Regions from separate parts of the Cupriavidus alkaliphilus genome, predicted to be linked through region 2. Evidence: predicted binding sites of a transcription regulator. Region 2 holds the regulator's gene; the other holds the start of a gene.
What was found. Region 2 encodes FliA, which starts transcription of late flagellar genes. Its sites were predicted from a motif close to CTAAAGTTTNNNNNNNNNNNGCCGNTA; they were not measured.

Region 1: a site for FliA is predicted at 2,479-2,505, ahead of FHX60_RS20540 (FliC/FljB family flagellin). Genes of this name have one in related genera too.

What each region holds. Positions count from the first base shown of each region.
Region 1 covers NZ_JACHWE010000006.1:81,751-85,915, forward strand. The annotation lists gene fliD (flagellar filament capping protein FliD) at 1-525, opposite strand, end outside; gene FHX60_RS20535 (flagellar protein FlaG) at 559-936, opposite strand; gene FHX60_RS20540 (FliC/FljB family flagellin) at 1,074-2,381, opposite strand; gene FHX60_RS20545 (RNA chaperone Hfq) at 2,607-2,933, opposite strand; gene FHX60_RS20550 (oxygenase MpaB family protein) at 3,789-4,165, opposite strand, start outside.
Region 2 covers NZ_JACHWE010000005.1:118,254-122,418, forward strand. The annotation lists gene flhF (flagellar biosynthesis GTPase FlhF) at 1-1,396, shown strand, start outside; gene FHX60_RS18225 (MinD/ParA family ATP-binding protein) at 1,408-2,199, shown strand; gene FHX60_RS18230 (RNA polymerase sigma factor FliA) at 2,297-3,013, shown strand; gene FHX60_RS18235 (flagellar protein FlhE) at 3,013-3,450, shown strand.

The sequences.
Region 1 (4,165 bases), on a different contig from region 2:
GTCATTGACGATGCTGGCGGTCACGCCGATGCCCGCCTTGTTGATGGCATCCCGCATGCCTTCGAGGGACGAGTCCGCGGGGATGGTGACTTTCTTGGTGCTGGTGGCCGCGCCACCGGTGGCGAGCGCTTCGCCAAAGTCGAACACGAGCTCGCCGCCGCCAATCACGGCCTTCTGGTCAGCAACGTTGCTGCTCACCAGCGATTGCGCCGTGGCAAGCGTGTTGACCGTGATGCTGTAGCTGCCCGGTACGGCATTGGCCGCGGTGCTGACAGTCATCACGTCCGTCGTGCCGACACTGGCCTTGACGGCGCCGAAGGTAGCCGCATCAGACAGCTTCTTCGCCGCGCCCTGATAGGCATCCAGCACGCTCTGGACCTGGCTGTATGCCGACAACTTGGTCTGGTAGCTCTTGGCCTGCGCGTTGATGGCGTCAAGCGGTGCCTGCTCCGCCTTCTGCAGTTGCTCCAGCAGGGTGCTCAGGTCCAGGTTTGAACCGATGCCGATGGAAGAGATCGTTGCCATATTATTGTCTCGTCTTCAACTGATGATCAGGGCTCAAGCGGCCTGGTTGATGAATAACCCCTGCAGCTTGTCGATGGCGCGGGCGATGCGCAGTACCTCTTCGGTGGGCATCTGCCGGATCAGGTCGCCGGTTTCCTTGTCGATCACCTTGGTGATGACGCGGTGCGTGGCTTCATCGATCTCGAAACGCAGGCCGATGGTGGTGGTTTTGAGCGCGTCGACCAACTCGCCGAGGGCGGCGCTGGTTTCCGATCCATGGACCGCTTCGGTGTGGTCGCTGGCCAAGACCCGGTCCTGTCGCTGCGCAGCCCCGGTGGCCATAGTAGTTGCGCCGCCAGAAGGCATCGCGCCGGCCAAGCCTTCTGCCGGCATCCGCACGGCAAAGGGGTTCACTGTCGGGGGAGGCGCCATCGAATACTCCGTCCGGTTTGGCTAGGTTCAGTTCCAGGAGAAACACTTTGCAGGCAGTCGGGCTGCCTGCGAAATGCTCCTCGGGCAAAAAGGCCGGGCCTCGCGGCCCAGCCTTTCTGCGCGTTTCGCCGACGCGATTAACGCAGCAGCGACAGCACGCCTTGGGTGGTCTGGTTGGCTTGCGCCAGGACCGAGGTACCAGCCTGTTGCAGGATGTTCGCGCGGGTCATGTTCGACACTTCCGTTGCGTAGTCAGCGTCCTGGATGCGCGAGCGCGACGAGGACAGGTTGGTCACGGTGGTGCCCAGGTTCGAGATGACGGAGTCAAAGCGGTTCTGGACTGCACCCAGCGAGCTGCGCAGATCGTCGACTTGCTTCAGTGCGGCATCGATCTTCTTCAGCGCGTTGCCGGTCGGGACGCCGCTGAACTCGGGCGTGGGCGTGGCGCCGCTCAGGGAGATCGTGCCGACGGCGATGTTGAGGGTGCCGGCTGCACCGCCGTCAGCCAGGGTGCCGGCAGCGATGAAGCTCTTGCCCTGCACGGTGACGTAGCCGGTGGCTACGCCTGCGGCATTGTTGGCAACGCGCACCACCTGGTCTTGCAGCGTGACGGGGCCGGCGATGCCATTGGCGGTGTCGTCGAATGCGACATCAGCTTCGTTGAGCTTCACGGCGCCGGTGGTGCGGTCAACCGAAGCGGCGAAGTAGTCGTCGCCTGCCTTCACGACGAACTGGCCGGAGTTAGCGCCGCCAGCCGTCTTGACTTCGTGCAGCTCGAGGTCCGCTGCTGCGAACGTCTTGCCGGTTGCGGCGTTGATCTTGGTGATGTCGCCGGCAGCAAAGCTGACGTTGTACGAACCGGTGCCAGCGGCAGCGTTGATCGTGGTGATCTTCGGACCAACGTCCAGCGAGTTCTTGGCCACCGAGAAACCGCTCAGGCCCAGCGTGGTCTTATCGATCTGCTTCAGGTCGATGGAGATGGTCTCACCGTCGTTCGCGCCAACTTGAACCGACAGCTTGGTGCTGCCAGCCAGCACCTTCACGCCGTTGAAGTCGGTTTGCTGCGAGGTGCGATCGATTTCGGCCAGGCGCTGGTTGATTTCGTCCTGGATCGACTTCAGGTCGGACGTCGAGTTCGAACCCGTCGAGGCTTGCACGGCCAGTTCACGGATACGCTGCAGGTTGTTGTTGACTTCGGTCAGCGCGCCTTCGGTGGTCTGCGCCAGCGAGATGCCGTCGTTGGCGTTGCGCTGGGCTTGGGTCAGGCCGCGGATGTTGGCGGTGAAGCGGTTCGCAATCGCCTGGCCGGCGGCGTCGTCCTTGGCGCTGTTGATGCGCAGGCCCGACGACAGGCGCTGGATCGCCGTGTTCAGCGACGATTGCGAAGCATTCAGGTTGTTCTGAGTCATCAGAGACAACGAATTGGTGTTAATGACTTGCGCCATGGTACGACTCCTATTTGCAAAGTTTTGGGCATTCCGGCTAGTGCCGTAACGTTGGCGGCCTGCTTTGCAGGGCGTAGAGTGCCTCCGTTGCTTGGGTTATCGACCGGGCAAGGCAAAGGTTTAGAGTGATCTCCGCGATAGTTTCGCGGGGTGGCGGCGGGGCGGGGGACGCGCCGTACGGCGACGGGCGGTGAGGTCTGGACGGGTGCCGGTCCGGTCGCCGGCCTAGCGGCGCTTGCGGGTGCGCGGGATAAAAAGCGGCACGAAATCGGGCGCGGCCACCGTTTCCGGCGCGACCCCGATCACCTCCGGCGCATCGGCCGGCGTGACCAGGCAGATGGCGCGCTTGTAGACCACGGTAGGCTGGATGTCGTCGGGCCCGCGGCCGAGCAGCAGCACGAAATCGTCGGCGGCCAGCACCAGCCCGTGCAGCCGGGCGCCGTTGGACAGGTGCACGATCACCGGGGACTGGGTAATGCGGTACGCGGCGAATTGCTGGGACTGCAGTTGCCGTCGGCTGGCTTGCCTGGGCCGGATTTCCTTCTTCTTCACAACGACTCCGGAAGAGCCCGCAAGGGTTCTGGCGGCTGATAACGGTCCGTTGGCCGGCGGCTTGGGGTGCGGCACGGCCTGGGCGGCGGGGGAAACATCCGCTCTCGGTAACGGCGACCGGACTGGCCGCCTGGATTGCGTCGAGACCCGGCCCTGCGTGCGGGTACCGCGATGTCGTGCAATGGCCGGCGGTTGGCGCTGCCAGAAGAGAAGGGGAATACTTCAGGGGTGAGAGTAACAAAGTTTTACAAGCGTTGACGGACGGCAGGCAGCTCGTGATCTAGAGGCAATGCTCTATTAATTTGATTGCTTCGTACTCTAAATTCATGTAGGAAGTTGCGCCCCGACGGTGCGTGGGAACACGCGCCCCTGGCCGGGAAGGCCAGGCGGACATTGGGCTGGCGGGAATTTGCCAGCCTTTGCAAGAAGTGTCCTGAAAATGATTTCAGGGGCAAAAATGCCAGAAAAGCGCAAAGGTGCGCGTTTCGCGCTAGGGGAATCCCCTGATAGAAGCGGGATTTACACCTCATGTAAGCGCGTTTATATTCGTAACAAGAGCTGTTTGGCTCGAGCAGTCCTGGAAAGCCTACGAGCACCCCGCGCGTGGGCTTCTTTTTTGCCCGCGTCGTTTGGATCGCGCTCTGCGGCGCAGTGGCCGGGCGGTCGAATAACCTGACCGGCCGTTCGGAATGCCGAGCCACATTTAACGCCACTTCACCGACGCCCGATTCCCTGAAATGGGGGGAAATCTGGTGCTATTTCCGCTTTGCTCGCCGGAAGCGTTCGCTGATCGGCCCTGATCGGCCTAATCGGCTGCAGCGCACGCCGTTCGCGCGGCTGTCCGGCCTGAATCCCTCAACCCGTCTGAGCGTCCGTGCCGCGCGCTACGCGCCGCCGGGCCCGAGCCGCCAGGCCGGCGCCAAGCGCCCAGCGCAGTGCCGGCGCCAGCACGTGCATGCCGGCCAGCGCCGCGGAGCGGCGGATCGAAGATCCGTCCAGGTCGAGCTGGCGGCGCGCCCATGGCGGCAGCAGCGCGATGCCCGCGTCGGCCATGATGCTGACCGCCGGCTGCAGCAAGGGATTGGCCACCGGCATCTTCCTGACCAGCCGCACCACTTCGCGGGTGCGCTCGCTGGCCAGCAGCGCGGGCCGCATGGATTCGAGATAGGCGTCAACTTCGGCGCGCGAGCGCGGCACCTCGGCCGCGCCGAGCAACTCCGCGATGCGGGCCA
Region 2 (4,165 bases):
TGGCGGCGGCATCGATGGCTGCATCATCAGCAAGCTGGACGAAGCCACCCACCTGGGTTCGGTGCTGGACGTGGTGATCCGCCACCGATTGCCTGTCTTCTATGCCTCCACCGGGCAGCGCGTGCCCGAGCACCTGGAACTGGCCAGCAGCACCGCGCTGGTGGAGCGCGCCTTCCTGACGCCGCGCCGCGGCTCGGTGTTTGCCGATGCCGATGCCGCGCGCCGTGCCGCCGCTGGCGCGGGGGAAGAGACAACTGCGCGCGGTGGCGCCACCGACGTGCTGCGCTCGCTGACCGACAGCGCCGACGCGCTGGGCCAGTGCGTGGCCGAACTCAATGGCGCGGGCCTGGGCTTCGATCTGGCCCGCTCGCTGTGGCAACAGCGCAGCGCCGGCGCGCCAGCCCTGCGCGCCATGTCGCAGCAGGTGCGCGAAGCCGTGTGCCGGGACGTGACCCGCCAGTGCGAACAGTACGTGCTGGCCGTTGCCGCCACGCTGCAGGTGGCCGTGCCCGGACGCCGCTCGCCCCAGCCGACGCAGCACACGCTGTGGCTGGCCGACCGCAACGGCATGCCGCTGGCTGCCGCCGTCACCCCCACTGGCCGTGCCGGCCAGCCGCTGGGCGAAGCCGAATCCGACGCCGCCAACCTGCGCGCCGCGATGAGCGCCGCGCGCAAGGTCGTCAACCTGCTCGAGGCGATGCCGTCCGCCGCCACGCTGGCGCGCTGGCAGCAGGCCGGCGAGCGCTGGGTGGCCAGCGCGCGCAAGACCGCGCGCGTGGTCAGCGCCGGCGCCGCGTGGAAGCTCGATGCGCTGGCGGACACGCTGACCTTCCACGCCGTCGGCGAAGACACCGTGCGCGAGCGCGATGCCGTGCGCTGGCTGGCAACTGCCGACGTGCGCGTGCCGGACAGCCCGGTGCGCGGCAAGGGCACGCCCGACGGCGGCATCGACGCCTGCCTGGTGGTGGCCCGCCTGGCCGACCGCGCCACCGGGGAGCTGCTCGATACGCGCTACCTGCTGTGCGATCCGGCCCTGGCCCTGGATGCCGCGCAGGTGGCGCGCTGGGCGCTGTGGACCGATGCGGCCGAGGCCGGCCTGCGCACGATGCGCCATGCCATCGACCACTTCGCGCAGGATGCGCACGATGCCGCCGGCGCCGCCGTGGCCGCGCTGCAGCTGGGCATGTCGGTGCTGCGCCTGGAACACGAGCCGACCGCGGCTGCGCCCGCGTTCCTCGCGCGCCTGGCCGGCCGAGCGGTGCGCCCGGGCGCACCGGTGCCGGGCACCGTGCTCAATGAAGGCATGGGCCGCATGCTGGCCCTGCTCGACGTGCTGGAAAACTATCCGGGCCGCGGCGCCGCAGCGCCTGCCGCTACCGCGGAGGCCGTGCAGTGAGTTCCCTCGCCATGGACCAGGCCGAGAGCCTGCGCCGGATGCTGGCGCCGCGCACCACGCGCCGCATCGCCGTGCTTGCCAGCGAACGCGGCGCCGGTGCCACCACTGTGGCGCTGGGTCTGTCGCATGCGCTGGCGATGCAGGGCGAGCGCGTGCTGCTGGTAGACGAAGACGCCAACGCCCGTGCCACGCGCTTGTCTGGCGCCAGGCCGGTGGGCACGCTGGCTGACGTTCACGCGGGCCGGCTGTCGCTGGAGGCTGCGGCGGGTGTGAGCCCGCAAGGTGTGCTGTCGGTGGTGCCGGCTGGTCGGCCGGTGTCGGGTGCTGCCTTGCCGACGACGGCGACGAACGATTTTCGGAGCGTGCTCGTTGATGCCGGCCTCGATGCCGACGGCGCGCTGTCGCCGCTCGCGGGCGGTGCGCACAACGTGCTGGTGGTGATGCGTCCGGAGCTGGCGTCGATCACCGCCGCCTACGCATGCATCAAGCGGCTGCACCACCTGTATGCGTGGCGCCAGTTCCACCTGATCGTCAACCTGGCGGCCAGCGAAGCCACGGTGCAGGCCATTTTGCGCAACCTGGCGCGCACCGCCAGCCAGTACCTCGGCGTCGAAGTGCTGTGCGCGGGCTGGCTGCCGGCCGACCCGCTGGTGCCGCGCGCCGCGCAGCTGGGCCGCTGCGTGGTCGAGGCCTTCCCGGCGGCACCGGCCACCGCGGCACTGCGCCGCAGCGCCGGCGGCATCGGCGCCTGGCCGCTGCGCGCGGATGCCGCCGCGCCAGCAGCTGCGCCCGCCATGGCCTGAGCCTGCCAGCCATGCCACCCGAAACCACCACACCCTGAGCCAGCCGGCACGCAAAAGCGCGCCGGTCCAGCCATCCAGCAGTCACGAGAATTGCACCATGTACACGATCCAGGGAAAGCTCGAACAGGCCGATGTGGTCAAGGCGCACGCCCAGCTGGTGCGGCGCATCGCGCTGCAGCTCGCCGCCAGGCTGCCCGCCAGCGTGCAGATCGACGACCTGATCCAGGCCGGCATGATCGGCCTGCTCGACGCCGCCAAGCGCTACGAAGACACCCACGGCGCGCGCTTCGAGACCTACGCCAGCCAGCGCATCCGCGGCGCCATGCTCGACGAAGTGCGCGCCAACGACTGGCAATCGCGCAGCCTGCGCCAGTTCACCCGCCGCATCGAGCGCACCCAGCGCAACCTGGAACAGAAGCTCGGCCGCACGCCCATCGACTCCGAGGTGGCCGAGGCCATGGAGATGCCGCTGGACGAATACCAGCTGCTGCTCAACGAAGTCTATGGCTGCCAGCTGCTGCACTATGAAGACTTCGAGCGCTCCGGCGAAGAAGATTTCCTCGATCGCCACCTCGGCGGCAGCGATGACGGCAACCCGCTTACCGTGCTGATGGAAAGCGGCATGCGCGAGGCGCTGGTTCGCGCCATCGAACGCCTGCCCGAGCGCGAAAAGCTGGTGCTGTCGCTGTGCTATGACCAGGAACTGAACCTGCGCGAAATCGGCGCGGTGCTCGACGTGACCGAGTCGCGCGTATGCCAGATCCGCGGCCAGGCCATCAACCGGCTGCGCAACCAGTTGCGCGGCCTGCTGTAATGCCGGGGAAGGCGCGCATTGCCCGTGGCGCCTGCTGCCTGCTGGCAGCCATCTCGGCATGCGCGTGGGCCGCGTTCGATGCCGGCACCCGTCACGCCTGGACCGGTTCGGTCAACGGCCCGGCCCTGTACGGCCGTGGGCAACGCGCGGTATCGCCGCCGATCCTGCCCACCGGCGTGTTGCCGCAATCAGAAGGGGTGATTACCTCGGTGCGCTGGCGCTACAGCTTTGCCAAGACGCCGCCGCAGGAACTGCAGGCCTACCTGTGCAATGCCCAGCGCTGCGTGCTGCTGCCGCAGGCTGAGGGCAAGACCGATGCGTTCTTGGGCGACGATGCCACCAAGGGGTTTGTGTTCGCGTTCCGAGTGCCGGGGCAGGGGAGTCTGGTGCCGGTGTTGCAGGGGCGGAGTAATGAGGTGGTGGTGGGGTTTAGATAGGGCCTTGCCGATTCTTGCCCACGCGACTTTTAATCGAGCTTTCCAATTCCCGCTTGTGTACTCTCCCTCTCCCGCAAGCGGGAGAGGGAGAAACCCGCAGCGGCATCAAGGGCCTTGGGCTTTCCAATTTCCGCTTGTGTACTCCCTCTCCCGCTTGCGGGAGAGGGTTGGGGTGAGGGCGGGAGTATCGACGAAGTAAGGGCCGTCGCAATTGCCACCGCCGGCCCTCTCCCCCGGCCCCTCTCCCGCCAGCGGGAGAGGGGAGAAAACCCGCAGCGATATCATTGCCTCGGGCTTTCCCATTTCAGATTGTGTACTCCCTCTCCCGCTTGCGGGAGAGGGCTGGGGAGAGGGCAGGAGTTTCAACGAAGTGAAGGCCATCGCAATTGCCACCGCCGGCCCTCTCCCCCGGCCCCTCTCCCGCAAGCGGGAGAGGGGAGAAAACCCGCAGTGATATTACTGCCTCGGGCTTTCCCATTTCAGCTTGTGTACTCCCTCTCCCGCTTGCGGGAGAGGGTTGGGGTGAGGGCGGGAGTGTCGACGAAGTGAAGGCCGTCGCAATTGCCAGCGCCGGCCCTCACCCCCGCCCCTCTCCCGCCAGCGGGAGAGGGGAGAAAACCCGCAGTGATATTACTGCCTCGGGCTTTCCCATTTCAGCTTGTGTACTCCCTCTCCCGCTTGCGGGAGAGGGTCGGGGAGAGGGCGGGAGTATCGA